DNA from 3 places in the Arthrobacter sp. R4-81 genome. Region 2 is predicted to be linked to each of the others. Evidence: riboswitches for the same ligand, from Rfam matches in the RefSeq annotation. Region 2 holds a riboswitch; each other region holds the start of a gene.
The links. A riboswitch is a leader RNA that binds a small molecule or an ion and turns the genes downstream of it on or off. The one in region 2 is predicted to bind S-adenosylmethionine.
Positions count from the first base shown of each region.

Region 1: linked by a shared signal. The riboswitch ahead of metX (homoserine O-acetyltransferase MetX) and the one ahead of M1E05_RS02525 (DUF1737 domain-containing protein) in region 2 are both predicted to bind S-adenosylmethionine.
Region 3: linked by a shared signal. The riboswitch ahead of M1E05_RS08095 (aminotransferase class V-fold PLP-dependent enzyme) and the one ahead of M1E05_RS02525 (DUF1737 domain-containing protein) in region 2 are both predicted to bind S-adenosylmethionine.

Region 1 is NZ_CP096445.1:3,200,615-3,207,286, reverse strand. It holds gene M1E05_RS14955 (NAD(P)/FAD-dependent oxidoreductase) at 1-836, shown strand, start outside; gene hutI (imidazolonepropionase) at 848-2,050, shown strand; gene M1E05_RS14945 (histidine phosphatase family protein) at 2,082-2,762, opposite strand; gene M1E05_RS14940 (CPBP family intramembrane glutamic endopeptidase) at 2,843-3,610, shown strand; gene M1E05_RS14935 (VOC family protein) at 3,754-4,392, opposite strand; SAM riboswitch class IV at 4,545-4,660, shown strand; gene metX (homoserine O-acetyltransferase MetX) at 4,673-5,851, shown strand; gene M1E05_RS14925 (MFS transporter) at 6,032-6,672, shown strand, end outside.
Region 2 is NZ_CP096445.1:541,705-548,376, reverse strand. It holds gene cls (cardiolipin synthase) at 1-1,200, opposite strand, end outside; gene M1E05_RS02535 (aminodeoxychorismate lyase) at 1,294-2,238, shown strand; gene M1E05_RS02530 (MarR family winged helix-turn-helix transcriptional regulator) at 2,278-2,835, opposite strand; SAM riboswitch class IV at 3,101-3,214, shown strand; gene M1E05_RS02525 (DUF1737 domain-containing protein) at 3,227-3,550, shown strand; gene M1E05_RS02520 (rhodanese-like domain-containing protein) at 3,547-3,957, shown strand; gene M1E05_RS02515 (O-succinylhomoserine sulfhydrylase) at 3,958-5,166, shown strand; gene M1E05_RS02510 (hypothetical protein) at 5,329-5,898, shown strand.
Region 3 is NZ_CP096445.1:1,722,608-1,729,279, forward strand. It holds gene M1E05_RS08065 (S1C family serine protease) at 1-96, shown strand, start outside; gene M1E05_RS08070 (hypothetical protein) at 109-477, opposite strand; gene M1E05_RS08075 (fluoride efflux transporter FluC) at 517-888, opposite strand; gene M1E05_RS08080 (fluoride efflux transporter FluC) at 885-1,319, opposite strand; gene M1E05_RS08085 (metal-dependent transcriptional regulator) at 1,320-2,033, opposite strand; gene M1E05_RS08090 (class I SAM-dependent methyltransferase) at 2,065-2,823, opposite strand; gene M1E05_RS08095 (aminotransferase class V-fold PLP-dependent enzyme) at 2,882-4,303, opposite strand; SAM riboswitch class IV at 4,337-4,450, opposite strand; gene hisN (histidinol-phosphatase) at 4,611-5,423, opposite strand; gene rsgA (ribosome small subunit-dependent GTPase A) at 5,501-6,616, opposite strand; gene aroA (3-phosphoshikimate 1-carboxyvinyltransferase) at 6,600-6,672, opposite strand, start outside.

The sequences.
Region 1 (6,672 bases), 1.7 Mb from region 2:
TCAGTCACACGGAGGCCCTGGCGCTTTGTCCGGTTCTTGAACCGGACTCGTTCAGCGCCGCAGGCCTAGATACAGAATCCTTCGGCTGCAATGCCCCGGTGCTTTTGGAGCATCACCGGCAGGTGGCGGAGAGCGCGGGCGTCGACATCATCACGGGAGCGGGGGTTCATTCGGCCCAGCATCTCGGCTCGGGCTGGCAGATCGGGGCCGGACAGGAGGCGCTGCAGGCCGGTGTCCTGGTCAACGCCGCAGGCGCGTGGGCCGATGAGCTTGCTGTCATCAGCGGGGTGGAAAAGCTTGGCCTGCAGCCGTACCGGCGGACGGCGGCGATTGTCGCCGTCGAACATTCACTTCCGGAGAATTGCCCCATGGTGGCGGCAGCCGACGAATCCTTCTACTTCCGCCGGGAGGGGGCCGACGTCCTGGTTTCCCCTTCGGAAGCGGTGCCCAGCGGTCCAGAAGACGCGAAGCCGCACCCCGGAGACGTGGAGACGCTGATCGCGCGGCTGAACTCGGTGACCACTCTGGGGATCAGCGGCGTCAGGACCGCTTGGACGGGTTTGCGGACCCAAGCGGCCGACGGCCTTCCCGTCGTGGGGTTCGACGCCGAGGCGCCCGGATTCTTTTGGCTCGCCGGACAGGGCGGTTACGGCTTCCAGACCTCCTCGGCGATTGCTGAACTGGCAGCGGAGCAGATCCTGACCGGAAATAAGACCGTCGGACAACAGAGTGCCGGACAGCAGACTGCCGGGCAGCAATTAACCGGGGAAGGCAAGCGTCCGGTATCCCGTACAGCTGAAGCCCTGGCCGCCACCCGCTGGTCCATCCGGCGCTGAAGAATTGATCCATGAGCACCCTCGTTACCAATATCGCCGAACTGATGACCCAGGACCTGGAGCACCGCGTCCTCAAGAATGCCGCTGTGGTGATCGAAGGGGAACGTATCTCATGGATCGGCATGGCGGCAGAGGCCCCTGCGGCCGACGATGTGGTGGACGCCGGCGGCCGTGCCGTGCTGCCAGGCTGGGTGGACTCCCACACCCACCTGATCTTCGCCGGGGACAGGACTGCCGAGTTTGAGGCCCGCATGGCTGGCGAAAGCTACAGCGCGGGGGGCATAGCGGTGACCACCGGCGCTACCCGGAACACCAGCGACTACGACCTGACCCGGCTGGCGCTTGGCCGGGTGGCGGAGGCCGTCTCCCAGGGGACCACGTACCTGGAAACCAAAACGGGCTACGGACTGGATGTGGAAAACGAGGCCCGGAGTGCCCGCATCGCCGCCACCGCCGTCGACGAAGTGACCTTTCTCGGAGCGCACCTGGTGCCGGACGGAATGGACGCGGAGGAATACACGGACCTCGTTTGCGGCCCGATGCTGACGGCAGTCCGGCCCTACGTCCGCTGGGCAGACGTCTTCTGTGAGCGCGGCGCCTTCACCGAAGAGCAGTCAAGGCGGGTGCTGAAGGCCTGCAAGGATGCAGGACTGGGCCTGCGCGTCCACGGCAACCAGCTTGGCGAGGGCCCGGGGGTTCAGCTGGCGGTGGAGTTTGGCGCAGCCAGTGTCGACCACGTCAACTACCTGTCACGGGCAGACCTGGACGCGCTCGCCGCCAGCTGGTCCGGGAACACTGGAAACGGACAGCGGGGAACGGTGGCCACTTGCCTTCCCGCTTGCGACCTGTCCACCAGACAGCCCCTTGCGCCCGGCCGCGAGCTCCTGGACGCCGGAGTCCCGATTGCCCTGGCCTCCAACTGCAATCCGGGAACGTCCTACACGAGTTCCATGGCCTACTGCGTGACCACTGCCGTGCTGCAGATGCGCCTCAGTGTCCACGAAGCTGTCCGCGCGGCGAGCTACGGCGGTGCCCTGGCGCTGGGCCGGGAGTCGGGGAACGACGTCGACGGGGAACGGGCGGTGGGTTCCCTCGCCGTCGGCCACCGGGCAGACCTTCACATGCTCAATGCGCCCTCGGCGACTCACCTCGCCTACCGCCCGGGAATCCCGCTGACGCACGCTGTCTGGCGTGCCGGCGCACGGGCTAAGTAAAGCCAGGCCGTGGGGTAGGCCTCTGGACCGGCTAGAAGAGCATCGGGGGAGCGTCGAGCACCGTCTCGTCCACCCGGCGCTCCACCCACTGGCTGAAGGGCTTGTCCAACTCGTATTTGCCGAGCTCGGTGCGGATCAGGGTCCGGACTTCGGCGTTCTCGGGATTGTTGAGGGACTCGAAGTACTCCACAGACCAATGGAACCAACGCATGCAGAACAGCCTCATGGTCAGCCCGTGGGTCACCAGCAGGGCGTTCGGCGCGTAGGAGGGCTTGGACCAATGCCGGTACAGGGTTTCCATGAAGGAGGAGATGCGGTCGTAGACGTCGGAACCTGACTCGCCCTCACGGAACCTGTAGAAGAAGTGTCCGTAGGCGTTGCGGAGCTCCTTCTGGTCCTCGATCTCCCCGGAGATCTGGAAGTTGGCCCAGTCCTGCTCCCTTAGCCGGGGCTCCTCAATGACGCGCTCAACGAGGTTGCCCAGGTTCAGCGCCTCGAGGGTCTGATAGGCCCGGAGGTAAGGAGAGACATAGACGCACACCTGCTGACCGTCGAGCTGACGGCGCACATCGTCCCCGGCCTTCCTGGCCTGCTCCAGTCCTGCAAGCGTGAGGGGGATGCGGTAATCGGGCACACGGTTGTAGATCGAGGTATCGGCGTTGGCAGCCGACTGGCCATGCCGGATCATGATGATTTTCCCGGGCGCGCTCATAAGCCTCAAGCATAGGGGCAGGTCCGGCTTGTACCGGGTGGGTACAGGAAAGAACCAGCAAATGCATGCAAGATAGGAACATGCTGGTGCCATCCCGCCGTCGTCTGCGGATTGAAGTGTTGATTGTCCTGGGCCTCTCCCTGGGCCAGTCCGCCGTTTACTCAGTGGTGCAGCTGCTGGACAAGATGAGCCAGGCGCCGCTGGCCCAGGGCACGTCCACCCTCAACCGTTCCCAAAGTACGCGGGAATACTTCGACCTGACCTACCAATTGCTGGACATTGCCTTTGCCCTGGTGCCGGTGCTCCTGGTCTTCTACTTCCTCACAGAACAACGGCCCGCAGGCCTTCGGGGACAGTCCGCGTTCGGCAAGCTGGGCTTCGACCTGGCCCGGCCGGGGAAGGACCTGCTGCAAGGGGTGGGACTCGCCGCCTTGATCGGCATCCCCTCGCTGGCGCTCTATGCCGTCGGCAGGCAACTGGGCATCACCACCGCCATCATCCCGAGCGCCCTTGACGACTACTGGTGGACCGTCCCGGTTCTGATCCTCTCTGCCATCCGGCACGGGATCGTCGAGGAAGTCATCGTGGTGGGGTATCTGCTCAACCGGCTCGGGAAGTTCGGCTGGAGCGTGCCGCTGGCCATCTTCACCAGCGCCGTGCTCCGTGGAAGCTACCACCTGTACCAGGGCTTTGGCCCCTTCATCGGCAACGCGGTGATGGGAGCTGTGTTCGCATGGCTGTACACCCGGACGCGCAGGGTAATGCCCCTCGTCATTGCCCACGCCCTGCTGGACATAGTGGCCTTCGTGGGCTTCAGTCTCTTTGGCAAGGCAATCGGGCTGGGGTAAGGGCTTAAAGGAATTCGGCCACCATCAGCAAGTGACGTCATTGGCACCCGCTGTTGGCGGCCGAAGTATTGTGGGCAGACTTTGCCCGTGGATATGGGGGAGCTCTCTCCAAAGAACGAGGTAGCCTCCCCACAGTGGCTGGATCAGATGGTGACTGCTCCGATGGGGGTTTCGAACGTGACGGACAGAATCCCCGGCGTTCCGTGCGGTGCGAGCCAGTTTACGGCGACGTCTTCAAGAGGCCTCTCCACGGGCTCACCCAGCCATTCGGTGACCCGCTCGGCTGATCCGGCAATGGTGAGGCTGGACATCTTGACGCTGCTTGGGTACGCGTTGGACGGGTGCAGTGACGGGTCACCTTCCCACTTGAGCATGTAGGGAACCTGGGGATCGGCGATGAGTCCCAGGATGCCTATTTGCTTCCAAACGAGTTCGCGTCCGTCCGGGAATTTACGGTTTCCATTGACGGCCGCACGGCCAAGCCGCTCCTCGAACGGCGCCAGGTCGTCTACTTCGACGCACCAGCCCATCCAGCCCCCGCCAGCCGCCGAGCGGGCCCGGACGGCCTGTCCGAAGGGTGCTTTATCTGATGCCGGGTGGTCAAGGACCTCCACGACTTCAAGGTATTTGTGCCCGGCGAGCGGGATGATCATGTTCCGGGTTCCAAAGCGGGGATGTACCCCGCCTTTCACAGCTTCGACGCCCAAGGCGGACGAAATTCGTTCGGTAGTGGCCGCGAGGCCATCGTTTTCACAGGCGTAAGAGACGTGATCCATGCGCATAGCCTTCATCTTGGCACTTTGTGATGGGCCTCTCAGCTTAGGGTCACCTAACTGCGCTACTATCGCGCGTCGTCGTCGCCCTTTGTCCTCCTGAGTCATATTGCTGTCACAATCTTCGCTATTACGGCACCGTTCTCCGTAGACTTTGAAAAGGTCATGAGTGCCAGCGACAGCCCCGGCTTGCTGGCCGGCAACCCTCCTTCCGCGGTGGGGTGCCCCGGGTGAAGACCTGGCCTGTCAGTCAGCTGATGGCAGGCAAGCGCGTAGAAAAGGTCCTCTTATGACGATTGCCGTCAACCGCACCGGCGTACCCGGAATCCAACTGCCCGGAACCGAACTGCCTGCAACGGAACCCGTTGCGCATCCGAAGAGCGTTCCGGACGGGACTGTCCGGTTTCTCACCATCGGCGGCCTCAAACTCGAAGCCGGGGGCCACCTTCCCGACGTCACGTTGGCCTACGAAACCTGGGGAACCCTCAACAGTGATGGCTCCAACGCTGTCCTGATCCAGCATGCCCTTACCGGGAGCACGCATGTTACCCGCGGTGAGAGCGAGGAGGAAGGCTGGTGGGAACAGCTGGCGGGTCCGGGAGCCCCCGTTGACACCGACAAGTTCTTCGTCGTCTCCATCAATATCCTCGGTGGCTGTTACGGGTCCACGGGACCCTCGACGGTGGCACCCGATGGCCGTCCTTGGGGCTCACGCTTCCCGCTGGTGACGCTGCGGGATACGACGGCGGCGGAAGCGCGCCTTGCTGACGCCTTGGGCATCGGCAGCTGGTATGCCGTGCTGGGCGGCTCCCTCGGCGGTGCCCGTGCCCTTGAGTGGGCTGTCAGCCATCCGGGTCGGGTGCAGCGCTGTGGAGTGATCTCCATCGGCGCGCGCAGCACCGCAGAGCAGATCGCTTTTGCCCAGGCTCAGACTCTTGCCATCCGACAGGACGTGAATTTCAACGGCGGGGACTACTACGGTGGGCCCGAGCCCGAAGCAGGGCTCGCCCTTGCCCGACGCATCGCCCACATCACCTACCGTTCAGCTGCTGAACTGGACACGAGATTCAGCCGGGATGCCCAGCGTGGCGAAAGCCCGCTGCAGGCAGTGTCGTTGGGGGAGCGTGGCCGGTACCAGGTGGAAAGTTATCTGGACCACCAGGGCAGCAAGCTGGTAAAGCGTTTTGACGCCAACAGCTACATTGCCATCACCGAGGCGCTCATGAGCCACGACGTCTGCCGGGGGCGCGGCCCACTCAAGGACGCGTTGTCTGCCGCGACCGCCCAGTTCTTTGTGGCGGCGGTTGACACGGACCGGCTGTACTTTCCTGCACAGTCCCACGAGCTTGCCCAGGCGCTGCCGGGCGACGTTCCCGTCCACGTCATTGAGGCACCGATTGGCCATGACGGTTTCCTCACGGAGATCGGGCAGCTCAGCGAAGAGCTGCGCAGGAGCTTCTTTCCCTAGGCAGGCCTCGAGCGCAGAGTTTCTGCATTTTTGCAGAGCATGTCTGCACTTTTCGCCGTTGAGCCTGCACTGATGTGAGGCCATACTCGATGAATCCGGCGGTTCGTGGTGCAGGTCACCAGCGTCCGCCTTCGAATGGTTCCACGTGGCGTCGATGTAGACGCTGAAGGAGTTCGCATCATGAGTACGGAAAACTCCGCCGCAAGGCGTTTAGAAGAAACTGATATCAAAGCTTCAGGGCTCAAAAAAGTTGTCACCGCCTCCATGGCCGGGACTGTGGTGGAGTGGTATGAGTTCTTCCTCTACGCCTCAGCCGCCACCCTCGTCTTCGGCAAGATGTTCTTCCCGAACTCGGGCACGGAACTGGACGGCATCATCGCAGCCTTCGTCACCTACGCTGTCGGCTTCATTGCACGCCCCATCGGCGGAATTGTGTTTGGCCACTTCGGCGACAAGTTCGGCCGGAAGCAGCTCCTGCAGCTGAGCATCATCCTGGTGGGCGTATCCACCTTCCTGATGGGCTGCCTTCCCACTTTCGGCGAGATCGGCTACTGGGCGCCGGCGCTGCTCGTCTTCCTTCGCTTCGTCCAAGGTTTCGCTGTAGGCGGGGAATGGGGAGGGGCCGTGCTTCTCGTCGCAGAGCACAGCCCCAGCGCGTCCCGTGGCTTCTGGTCCAGCTGGCCCCAAGCTGCCGTGCCGGTGGGCAACCTGCTCGCCACCGGTGTGCTTTTCACGCTCTCGGCAGTGCTGTCGTCCGTTGACTTCTTGGGCTGGGGATGGCGCGTAGCGTTCTGGTTGTCCGCGGTGATCGTCGTCGTCGG
Region 2 (6,672 bases):
ATAGATGCGCACGCCGGCTTCCAGCAGCGCCTGGTAGTAGGACCTCTGGGCGTGGTGCACCAGGAGCTGGTCGCCCTTTTCGGAGACGAAGAGTTCGACGGCGACCCCCCGCTGCGCCGCTGTGGTCACCGCATACAGCAGTGAGTCGTCGGGGACGAAGTAAGGGCTGCAGATAGAGATCCGGTGCTGGGCGGAATAGATGAGGGTGTTGAAGAGCCGCAGGTTGTTTTCGGTGCTGAACCCCGGGCCGCTGGGCACCACCTGGGCGGTCACGGTCCCGGGTGAGAGTTCCGGCGGGTGGGCCAGCTGATCCTCCAGGGAATCGTCTGTTTCACTCAGCCAGTCCGTGGCGAACACCACGTTCAGTGTGGTGACAATCGGGCCGCGCAGGCACGTCATCAGCTCTACCCATTCGCGGCCGACTTTGCGGTGCCGGGGATTGTTGTATGACGGCTCGATCAGGTTCTGGGATCCGGTGAAAGCCACTTCGCCGTCGATCACCATGATTTTGCGGTGGTTGCGGAGATCCGGCCGCCGCCATTGTCCGTGGACCGGACGCAGCGGCAGCATGGGGCGCCACTGGATCTTGCTCTCGTTGAGCCGTCTTATGAGCTTCCGGTATCCGTTGATGCGCAAGGTGCCGAGATGGTCGAACAGGACGCGGACCTCAACACCCCGCTCCGCCGCTTCGACCAGGGCCTCGAAGAGGTCTTCGGTCACATGGTCAGTGCTCATGATGTAGAACTCGGCGTTGACGAAGACCTTGGCCTGGCGCACGGCTGCGGTCATTGCCTTGATTGAGTCCGGATAGCCTGGCAGCAGCTCCACACTGTTGCCGTCCACCATGGGCAGCGAGCCAAGTTTACGGTTGAGCTCCGCGGCTGAGCCGACCCACTCGGGGCCGGAATACCGGCTCGCGAGGGTGGCCAATTGCGATGTGCCGGCCTGGATCCGCTTGTTCACCGCTTCCTGCTGTGCCCTGCGTCGGCGCGAAAGCCTGAAATTGCCAAAAAGCAGGAAAAGCACGAGGCCCAGCACAGGCACAAAGAAGATACCCAGCAGCCAGGCCATGGCCGTCGTGGGGCGACGGTTCCCGGGGATGATTCCAACGGCCAGGACGCGGATCACCAGGTCAAGCAGGCTCAGGAACAAGATGAGCCAAGGTGGCAACGTGCCAGCCAACGGAAACGGCCACAGCAAAATGAACCCCCATAGTCCACAGCCCGCCGGACCTGTTCCAGAGCGGGCAATGTCCACAGCCTATCCCGCAGCAGCCCCCACTAAGCTGGAGGCATGACTTCTGCTGCTCCCGCCACGGTGCTGGTGTTCCTTGATCCCGAGTTCCCCAGCGGCCGGATTGCGGACGCCTCACAGCCGCAACTGATGGCTACGGACCAGGGAGCCACCCGCGGCGATGGCGTCTTCGAGTCCCTCCTCGCTGTAGCGGGACATCCCCGGAAGCTGCAGGCGCACCTGAACCGGCTGGAGAGCTCCGCCGGGCTCCTGGACCTTCACATCCCGGGCCAGGATACGTGGCGGTTGGCCATCGCGACGGCATTGACGGAGTACCGCGCGAAGCATCCTGCCGTTGAACCGGTGGAAGAGGAAGCAGTGGTGAAGCTCCTGGTAACACGTGGCGTCGAAGGCTCGTCCGGTCCCACCTGCTGGGTCCAGGTGTCACCAGTGCCCGCCACCGGCCGTCGTCAGCGTGAAACCGGCGTGGACGTTATCCTGCTGGATCGGGGCTATGACAGCGAAGCGGGTGAGCGTGCCCCATGGCTGCTCCTCGGAGCAAAGACCCTGTCCTACGCCGTCAATATGGCGGCCCTGCGGTACGCCCACAGGCAGGGCGCCGACGACGTCATCTTTACATCAGCTGACGGCCGGGTCTTGGAGGGTCCCACCTCCACCGTGCTGCTCGCCCAGATTCAAACGATCGACGACGACGGCGGCGTCAGTCGCACAGTCAAGCGGCTTGTCACGCCCCAACTGGACAGCGGGATCCTCCCGGGCACTTCCCAGGGCGCGCTTTTCACGGCCGCCAAGACTGCGGGCTGGGAGCTGGGCTATGGCCCGCTGGAACCGCAGGACCTGCTGGATGCCGACGCCGTCTGGCTGATTTCCAGCATCCGCCTCCTGGCGCCGGTCAACCACATTGACGGCAAGGAAATCGGGACCCCGGCGCTCCGCAAACAACTCACGGCGGAACTCAGCGAGCTTTTCGCGGGGACTGAATAGGGCCTGTCCAAGGCAAGGTCCGGCGACGGAGAAGTGTCGTCAGGAAGGACCTTGTGGCGGCTCGTCCTGCTCCTTGGAGTCCTCGGAGACCGGCTCTTGATGGGTCTTCGCTGGGGGCTCGCGGCGTACTTCCGCTAAGGCCTGGGGTCCAGTCCGTATGTCCGGAATCGGGCCCGGCCGGTCCGGAAAAAAATCAATGACACGGGCCAGTTCATCGTGAAGGGACCGGCGGCGCGAAATGCCAGGAGGAAGGGCGTCCCGTTCGGCCTGCCGCGCGGCGTCCAGCGCCCTGCGTCCGGCTTCGGTAATGGCTACATCTATGCTGCGGCGGTCCACGGGGCTGCGGGAGCGTGTCACCAGGCCGCTCGCTTCAAGCCGCGCCAGCACTTTGCCCAGGCTTTGGCTCTGCACTTTGATTTGAGCTGCCAGCCTTTCCTGATTCAGTGGGCCGCCGTCGAGGCACTGGAGAGCTATGACTGCCGCGTGGGTAAGCCCTAAGGCTGCCAGCGCACGGTCCTGCCGTCGTTCGACGAGCCGTGCCGCCATAGACAGCAGCTGATGCGTGCTCCAGGTATTGGCGTCCTGATTCCGAATCATCCGTCCAGCCCTCCTCCTGGTTGCGATTCTTGCTGCCATGGGCAGAACCCTCAGCGCATACCATCCAACGCTCTACCATAAGCATGCTTACTATCCCTATGGCAAGTATGCTTATCAACTCTTTGCAGCCGACCCCGGTCAACCCCTTGCGTCTACGCCGAAATTTCCTGGGATCCAAAATGGCAGTGGTGGACATGTCCACCCGTTACGGAACATGACGACGACGGCGGTGCAGGCCGCCGTCGTAAGTGTTACTTTTTTGAGGAGTAATGAGAACCGGCGCCAAGCCCTGACTTGCCGGTCGGCAACCCTCCTCCCACGGCGGGGTGCCTCAGGTGAATACTCGGCATTCGACCCCATCGAGCTGCAAGCGTGAGAGAAGGAGACCCTCGTGTCTGACGCACCTGCCCAAACCATTCCGGCCCCCAGCGCCCAAGCTGCCGCTTCGGAAGAAAAACTGACCTACCGGCTGATTACCGGCCCGGATGACCGCAGCTTCTGCGAGCGGATCTCCACTGCCCTGGGCGAGGGCTACGTGCTGCACGGAAGCCCGGCCGCCACCTACAACGGCATCAACGTCATCGTGGCGCAAGCACTCGTGCTCCCCACGGCCATAGCCAGCGCCGATGCCGCAGTTGCCACCGCTGTTGACCGTCTTGAAGCCGACGAAACCGCTGACGACGACGCCCAAGACGCATTTGAGGGGCACGCATGAGCTACGCAGGAGACCTCACACCTGAAGACGCCTGGGCCAAACTCGAAGCCGGTGCCATCCTTGTGGACGTCCGCACCGAGGGCGAATGGGCCCACATCGGCATCCCCGAGACCAAAGCGACGGAGAACGATCCTCTGTTCATTTCCTGGTCCTTCCCCGGCGGAGTGCCGAACCCGGATTTCATCGACCAACTCAAGCAGCAGGCCCCGGAAGATGCCGGCGTCGAGCTCGTTTTCCTTTGTCGCTCCGGCCAGCGCTCCATCTCGGCAGCCATCGCCGCCACGCAAGCGGGCTACACCTCGTACAACATCCTGGAAGGGTTCGAAGGCGAGCCCGACCGCTACGGCGAGCGCACCGTCAACGGCTGGAAGAACCGCGGCCTTCCCACCAACCTTGGAAAGAACTAAGTGACCTTCAACCCTGACGCCGCTGGCTGGAGCCCTGACACCCAGGCTGTTCGCGGCGGGCTCGACCGTACCAACTTCCAGGAGACTGCTGAGCCGGTTTTCCTCAATTCCGGCTTCGTCTACGAGTCTGCGGCTGCAGCCGAGCGCGCCTTCACTGGTGAGGACGAACGCTTCGTCTACTCGCGCTACGGCAATCCGTCCGTGGCAACCTTCCAGGAACGCCTGCGGCTGTTGGAAGGAACCGAAGCATGCTTTGCGACGGCGTCCGGCATGTCCGCAGTCTTCACAGCGCTCGGCGCGCTCCTGGCTGCAGGTGACAGGGTGGTGGCGGCCCGCTCGCTGTTTGGTTCCTGCTTTGTGATCCTCAACGAGATCCTGCCGCGCTGGGGCGTAGAGACTGTCTTCGTCGACGGCCCGGACCTGGAGCAGTGGCGTGAGGCATTGTCCGTGCCCACCACCGCCGTTTTCTTTGAATCACCCTCCAATCCCATGCAGGAAATTGTGGACATCGCGGCCGTCAGCGAACTGGCGCACGCCGCGGGCGCAACCGTCGTCGTCGACAACGTATTTGCCACTCCCCTGCTGCAGCGCTGTGGAGACCTCGGCGCGGATGTCATAGTTTACTCCGGCACCAAGCACATTGACGGCCAGGGCAGGGTACTGGGCGGCGCCATCATGGGAACCAAGGAATTCATCGACGGCCCCGTGAAGCAGCTCATGCGGCACACCGGCCCTTCGCTGTCCTCCTTCAACGCCTGGGTGCTGACCAAGGGCCTTGAAACCATGGCGCTGCGCGTCAACCACTCCTCCGCCTCAGCGCTTCGCCTCGCCGAATGGCTGGAGCAGCAGCCGGGCGTCAGCTGGGTCAAGTACCCGCTGCTGAAGTCGCACGCACAGTACGAGCTCGCGGCCAAGCAGATGAAGGCCGGCGGAACGGTGCTGACCCTGGAGCTGAACCCCTCGGCGGGGCGCACCGCCAAGGACGCGGCGTTTGCCCTCCTTGACGCCCTGGGAATCATCGACATCTCCAACAACCTCGGCGATTCCAAATCCCTCATCACGCACCCTGCCACCACAACCCACCGCGCGATGGGACCGGAAGGCCGGGCTGCCATCGGATTGACGGACGGCGTGGTGCGGCTTTCTGTGGGGCTGGAAGATGCAGACGACCTCATCGGCGACCTGGAGCAGGCACTCAAGCAGGTCTGAGGCCATAGCTATGGTGGCGGTACCGGCCGCCGCTTGTGTTGGTTTGTTTCCCGGCTTCAAAACCTGCCGCCCTCCCCACGCAGGTGCTGCAGTTCCTGGCCGTCAGCACGAAGGGCATTCGGTGTTCAGCGATACTCAGATCGTTCGATAAAGGGAGAACCAATGCAGACCGGACAAAACATTGCAGCCGAAGAGCAACGCACCTCGGCCACAGCCTCACAGGAGCCAGCAGCCAGCAGCGCACCACTGGCGCCCGCAGCTGCCCGCCCCCTCGCAGTCGTCAGGATCGTGCTTGGAAGTGTTTTTCTTTGGGCATTCCTGGACAAGGCTTTCGGGCTCGGCTTTGCCACTTCGTCCGGGAAGGCCTGGATCGCCGGTGGCTCGCCCACTGCGGGCTACCTCGGCAGCTTAAAGGGTTCGTTCTCCGGAATATTCCAGGCCCTGGCCGGTTCGCCTGTCGTGGATTGGCTCTTTATGCTCGGACTCCTGGGCCCGGGAACCGCACTGGTTCTGGGGATAGCACTCCGCACCGCGGCGGCCGGCGGGACCCTTCTTCTTGGCCTGATGTGGCTGTCATCCCTGCCGCTCCAGAACAATCCCCTCATTGACGAACACGTTGTGTACGCCGCGGTCATCATAGCCCTGGCCGCAGCGCGCGCCGGGGACACCTGGGGCCTGGGCCAGCAGTGGTCCGCCCTCATCAAGAACCCGTCGCTACGCTGGCTGCGTTGACAGCTTCGCCCGCTGCAAAGAGAACCAGCAACAGATGCAGGCTCCTGACTTCAGGGCCTGCATCTGTTCTGCCCCACTACGCTCGTTTCATGAAACCGCATCGGATTGTGGGGGAATGAGCTGGGAATGTATAACAGCTGCGCTCAGCGTGGCGTAAGCGACTCTGGCTCTGGGACCCGTTCTGGGTGATGGGGGTTGAGACGTTGTCGTCGAGACCTCCCTGGCATTGGCCTTTTCCGGGCTTGCCGGAATGCCGTCACGATCTGTCATCCCGCCCGTTAACAGCTGTAGGAAGCAAAAAATCCTGAAGCAGCGACGTTGAACGTGATGTTGCTACTTTGTTGCGCCGCGCAAAATGTAGTAACAGCTAGCCGGTTCATTTACTAAACATGGATTCCAAGCAGAATTGTTTGCGGGCTTTGATAAACATTTCAAAATTAAAGGTACGAAGGGCGGCGTGTCTTTACTTTTGGTTGATAGAAGACGATAGGCCTCCGATTAGTTGACGACCTCGTGAGGGTTTACCAAGCGTGAAACCGATGAGCGATGCGCCAGCTTCCGCGTCATCTAGGGGTACTGATGCCGGATCGTTGATCCATGTCCGGACATGTGAGCGTTTAAACCGGTCATCCGTATTAGTTTCTATTGGCAAGCATGCTGACCTTTATTGACGGCCTTGTAATGTACTTATCCAGTAATTGACAAGCCGACAGTTGCATCTAATATTTAGCTTGGGGGGAAGCAAATTACAGAGCCATCAGCTGTAAATGACGC
Region 3 (6,672 bases), 1.2 Mb from region 2:
GAAGCGATCGGGGCGCCGCTGGACCTGGTAGTGCTCCGGGATGGAAGGGAACAGCATCTCGTTGCGGTGCCAGAGGAAATGACGGACGCCGGCTGATCCTGCCTCGCCCTACTGAGAGGGGTTGACGTCGGCAATGCCAACGAAGCGGGTTCCGATGCCGTCGAATTCGCTCCTCACGAAGCCGGCTGCGGGCGCGGGCACTTCGGCCGGACTGTGGTGGGCGCAGCTGACGTAGGTGAAGTCCGGCCACCATTTCTTGGGGCGTGCGGCCTCTGAATATCCGCAGACATCGCACTGCAGATGAACCCACACAGGCCGCTTACCTGTTCGATTGGCACGGGACTGCACCAACCACGGCGGCGGGTTGTCGAGTATCTCACGCAACTCTGCCTCCGAAAGGCGGGAGGGAATGCCGTGGCGCTGGGCCATCTCAAGGGGAACGTCCAGGGCTATGGCGGCGTCGCGTCTGCTCATCATCACAGTCAACGATACGTGAGTCTGCGCCCCGATTATTCCTCAGCTGGCCAGCATGATCCCAACCCCGGCAGCAGCCAGCCCCGCGAGAAGATTGGCGGTAACATTCAGGGCGGCTGCACCGAAGCGCTGTTCGCTCACCAACCGGACTGTCGCCGTCGTCCATGAACTGAAGGTGGTCAGGCCGCCTGCCAAACCTGTAGCGAGTCCCACCTGCAGTTCGGGCCCCAACCCCAGCCGGCCGGTGATGCCCAGGGAGAGGCCAATGATGAGGGAGCCCGTCATGTTCACCAGGAATGTAGCCCACGGCCAATGGGAGCGCGAATCCGTTCGGTGGGCAAATAAAGTGTCAACGGCGAAGCGGAGCAAGGCGCCCACCATTCCGAACAGCCCAACGAGAAGCGCAGTGGTCATTGCGCCCCTCCAGTGATGTCGGCAACGGCCTTGCCAGCCTTCCAGCCGGCCGCCGCGGCGCCGAGCCCGAGAATGAGGGAAAGCCCGAGATAGAAAATCCAGAGCGCATGATGCCCGTCACGGATCTGCCTGTCCAGGGCGAAAACAACCGCCGAGAACGTGGTGAAGGAACCGAGGATTCCCGGACCAATCCCGGCCCGGAGCCAGAATGATGTTCGCGGCCGGGCCATCCACAATGTTGTCAGGAGCGCCAGCACAAAGCTGCCACTTACGTTGATCGCCAGGGTTGTCCACGGAACGGATCCCGGGTGCTCGGGGAAGAGGAGACCCAACCCGTACCGGAGTTCACTTCCCGCCAGGCCACCAACAGCGACTGCGAGCCAGGCCTTCCATCCCGGAGCCTTCAGAGCGCTTGTCCAATACGAAGGCATTCAGAGGACCGGCAGCCGGCAGCCCGCATGGGCGGTTTCACTGTAGACCCACAGGGCTGAGGTGATCTCGTCAGCCAGGTCAAACTCACGGCGCACATCGCCGGAACCAATCCGCACGACGAGTGGCCCCCCGAACGGCTTCCGGCCAACTACCTCGACGTTGGCGTCAAGATCGATCTCCTCCGAAGAGAGATACCGCAGGAGTTCCGGGTTTTCATCGCTGATCCTGGTAATTCTGCCGGTGTGGCCCTCGTCCAGTTCACTCAGCCGGTGGGCTGGCGGCATTTTGACCGAACCGTCTGCAGAGGGAATGGGATCTCCGTGGGGATCGCGGAGCGGGTTCCCCAACTTTGCCGCCATGCGCTCGATGAAGGTGTCCGACACCGCGTGCTCGAGGTGCTCCGCTTCGTCATGGACTTCGTCCCAGCTGTAGCCCAGTTCCTGCACGAGGTAGGTTTCGATGAGCCGGTGCCGCCGGACCATGGAAAGAGCGAGGTTGACCCCGTTGTCCGTCAGGGTAATGGCGCTGTAGGGCTTATGGTCAACCAGCCCTTGTTCCTTGAGCTTCCGGACCATTTCCGAGACTGAGGAGTTGGCGACGCCCAGGCGCTGGGCCAGTTGCGACGAAGTGATGGGCTTATCCTGCCACTCCGTAAAGGAGTAGATGACCTTGACGTAGTCCTCGATGGAGGAGGATGGCGCACTGGTCTTCACGGAACCAAGCCTACCGCTATGTCCTGCAGCCTCACGCTTTATAGGCCTTCCAGGATTGGGTCAAATAGGGGAGGCCGATGGCTACGCCGGCTGCGTGACCCATGTGCTCATGAAGATACCACTCGAGATTTGCTATGACTTTCGCCCGGACAGCTGCAGAGGCGCCGAGGTAATAGCTGCGGGACTTGGTGAGTTCAAGAATGTCATCGGGTGTCAGCAGGTCCTCCCAGCGCGTCAGATGGCTTTCCAGATCGACAAATTCGGGCCCCACAACCGGCCTGAAGTGTGGTTTGAGGACGTCGCCGGCATGCATGATCCGGGAAAGCCGGTGCACCCACGGCACGGAAGTGTCCAGCTGGTTCCAGATGAGCCCCAACACTCCTTCGGGGCGGAGGATCCGGGCGGCCTCTGTGCTGGCCCGCAGGGGATCGCACCAGTGCCACGCCTGGGCGACAGTTACGACGTCGAACGCGGCATCCCCGAGTCCGGTGGACTCCGCCGTGCCCTCAAGCGCCGTTACGCCGGGCAGCGCCCTGCGCAGCTGTCCGAGCATGTCCGGGGAAGGATCGACGGCGGTCACCCGCATGCCGCGTTGGGCCAGCAACTCGGTATACTTACCGGTTCCGGCACCGACGTCGGCAACGTCATGGGCCGCGGCCGGCACGAGCCAATCCACGGAGTCAAGAGGGTAATTCGGGCGGACCCGATCGTAGTGCTCGCCGCCGTCCTGGAATGCCATGCCCAGTTCGCGGCGGCGCTGCTGATGAAGTTTGGGGCCTCCCCGCGCCACGCGTACTCTCCTCCGGCCGGCTGTTGGTTACCCCCTGAATTTACCTCTTCAGCGCGGGTCAGTCTTCAATGCAGGGCGCCGCTCCGGCGGTTCCCGGGGTGTTTGGTGCCCATTCAGGGTAGGTGCGGGTGTCATTTGCCGGCACCCAGCGTCCGGCGTCGACTACGTAGTCCCAGCCAAGACCCGTACGGCGCAGCTCCTCGATGCCCGCAAGCAGCCGCTGGGCGTCCTCGAGGCGGGAGCCCAAGCCGAAGCTTGCCCGCAACGATCCTGAGGGCAGGCCCAGCCGCTTCAGGAGCGGATGGGCGCAGAAACGGCCGTCGCGGAGCCCCACGCCGTGCTCCGCTGACAAGTATGCGGCCACCAGGCCCGCGTCGTAGCCCTCCACCGAGAAATTCACGACCCCGATCGTGTCTGTGGCGGAATCGGTGTCACTGAAGATCTGGTGAACGGTGACGCCTTCGATCTTCTGCAGCCCTTCGACGAGGAAGGAACGGATGGCCGACTCGTGGGCGTGCCACAGGTCCTGGTCCAGGGCGGCAATGACCTGGGTGGCCCGGGCAAGGGTCGCAGCGCCCAGAACGTTGGGGGAGCCGCCCTCATGGCGTGCCGGGCCAGTCGTCCAGCTGACGCTGTCCAGCCTGGCTTCGCGGACCGCGCCGCCGCCTGCAAGGTGGGGTGTGCCGGCGTCGAGCCAGTCAGGGCGGCCCACCAGGACGCCGGAACCGAATGGAGCGTAGAGCTTGTGACCCGAAAAGGCGAGGTAATCGACGTCGTCCGCTGCAATGTTGATGCGGCGGTGCGGAGCAAGCTGGGCCGCGTCAACGACGATCCGGGCGCCGAATTGGTGCGCCAATGCGGCCAGTTCGCGAATGGGCAGGATTTCACCGGTGACGTTTGAGGCTCCGGTGACCGCAAGCAGGCTGATGTCGCCCTGTTCCAGCTCTGCGCGGAGATTGGCGATGGTTCCGGCGAGGGTCTCCTCTGCCACGACGCTGCGGTGCGGGACTCCCTGCCACGGAAGCAGGTTGGCGTGGTGTTCGATGTCGAGATACAGCACTTCACCAATGTGCTGTCCGCCCGCTGCGGGGAGGCACCCGGCCAGGAGATTTAGCGAATCAGTGGTGTTGCGCGTGAAAATCACGGAATCATCGGAGCGGCCGCCTACGAAGTCGCGAACAATGTTGCGCGAGTTCTCATAAACGGAGGTGCTGATCTGTGAGGCGTAACCCGCGCCGCGGTGGACACTCGCGTAATAGGGCAGGATCTCGTTCAGGTAGGCCGAGACAACGGAGAGCGCTGGTGCCGACGCGCCGTAGTCGAGGTTGGCGTAGCGGATGTGTCCGCCCTGGATGAGCGGCGCCTGGATTTCCGCCCCGGTGACGGCTGCAAGCGGGCGACGGGAAACGGAGAGGGCAACGTGCTGTTCGCTAAAAGAAGCGTGAGCAGCGGCGTCGGGGGAGTAAATGGCAGTAGTCAACGGGACCTCACTCGAACAGGACCCCTCAGCCGGGATCCGCGCTTGCCGGGTCCGTTCCGGACCGGCCTGGTCGTCACCCGGGGCACCCCACCGCGAATGGAGGGTTGCCGGCCAGCAAACCGGGGTTTAGCGCTGGCACTCGTGACCTGATATCGAGCTTAAGACATTCAGTCAGCCATAAAAAAGTCGATCCGAATGTTAAGCCGATTGTTACGGCAGGTGGACAAACAACCGTTTGACCGAACAAAACGACGGCGGAACACCCTTAGCTGGATGTTCCGCCGTCGATAATTCGTCAGCCGGTCTACTATAAGAGGTCGTCCAGATTTGGGTTGAGCCGCTTGAGCACCTCTGAGTGGAGGATCGAGTTGGTAGCGAGGGCATTGCCTCCGAAGGGACCGTCGTCGCCCTCCAATGAGGTGAACCGCCCGCCCGCTTCGGTCACAATGGGAACCAGCGCCGCCATGTCGTAAAGATTCAGTTCGGGCTCGCAGGCTATATCCACTGCACCCTCGGCAACCAGGCAATAGGACCAGAAATCCCCGTACGCCCTTGTCCTCCAGACCTCCTCAGTCAATCCCAGAAACTCATCGAGGTTCCCGCGTTCCTTCCAGCCACCCAGGCTGGAGTAGGACAACGAAGCGTCGGAAAGCTCCGAGACGTTTGAGACACGCAGTCTGGTGGCCGCAGCCAGGGATCGGCCCATGTATGCCCCCGCGCCTTTGGCTGCCCACCAGCGTTTGCCCAGAGCCGGCGCACTGACCAGGCCAACTACGGGTTCGCCTTCATCCACGAGCGCGATGAGGGTGGCCCAGACCGGCACGCCCCGAACGAAGTTCTTTGTTCCGTCGATGGGATCGATGATCCAGCGACGGGAACCGTGCCCTGAGCTTCCGAACTCCTCACCGAGGACCGCGTCGCGGGGGCGCGAGCGCGACAGCTGGCCGCGAATGGATTCCTCGGCAGCCTTGTCAGCGTCTGTAACCGGTGTCAGATCAGGCTTCGTTTCGATCTGAAGGTCAAGCGCCTTAAAGCGGCTCATGGTCTGGTCGTCCACGGAGTCAGCCAGGACGTGGGCGAGGCGCAGGTCATCGTTGTAGCTCGAAGCGGGTTGGGTCATGGTTCCAAACTACCGTCTCGGCGGCCTTCAGGCCCGGAAGCGGTGCAGCAACGCTGCCAATATGACCCAGCGTGCCTTTAGGAGACGCTGCCGAGTTCCTTTGTTTCCTGTGCTTCCATGCGGGGATCTGTGCCGAGGAGGCGCCGGAGCGAAGCGAGCCGTGCGGCACCGGATGCTCCGGCATGGCCTTCGGCCACCCAGGCATCCACTCCGCAGTTGACTGCTGTGGCGTCGTGCTTGCAGCCACGCTCACAAGCCTCGGTCCCAGGCTCAAGGTCCGGGAAGGAGTGCAGGATCCTGTCCGGATCCACGTGGGCCAGGCCGAAGGAGCGGATTCCGGGTGTGTCGATGATCCAGCTTCCCGTGGGAGCGCCGGTCACTTTCAAGGCAAGGGCCGACGACGACGTGTGGCGGCCGCGGCCTGTCACGGCATTGACCCCTCCGGTGGCCCGTTCAGCGCCGGTGAGGGCATTCACCATGGTGGACTTGCCAACGCCCGAGTGGCCGAGCATGACGGTGACTTTGCCGTCAAGGTGATGGCGCAGCTGCGCGACTGCTTCACGGTCCAGACGGGCTGACAGCCCGTCATCCGAGCGGGCATCGATGCCTGAAGCCGCTGAGTCAGCGGTGCGGCTGATAATGACCGGAAAGTCCAGATGGCGGTAGTTGGCCAGCAGCTCGGCCGGGTCTTTGACGTCGGCTTTGGTGACCAGCAGCAGGGGGTCGATGCCGGCGTCGTACGCTGCCACCAGGGCGCGGTCAATGAAACCTGTGCGTGGCTCCGGGTTGGCTGCCGCAACCACGATGACGAGCTGATCGGCATTGGCCACCACTGCGCGCTCAATGGGATCGGTATCATCGGCGCTGCGGCGCAGGAGCGTTTTGCGGTCTTGAATCCTGACCAGCCGTGCCAGCGTGTCAGGCTCTCCCGAAACGTCTCCAACTAGCGACACAAAGTCTCCAGCCACCACGGGGGAGCGGCGAAGCTCCCTGGCCCGGGCGGCCACCACTGTCCGTTCATTCCCGGAGTCTTCGCCCACTACAGCGGTGTACCGTCCCCTGTCCACGGTGATGATCCTCCCGATAACGGCATCATCGTGACTGGGACGATCCTTCGTCCGTGGGCGCGAACCCTTTTTGTTCGGACGAATGCGGACATCGGACTCGTCCCACGATTCAGTGCTGCGTGCCACCGTTGGAAGCCTCTTCCCGGGCGTGCCGTGGTCCACGGCGTGTGGCGGAGCCGGAG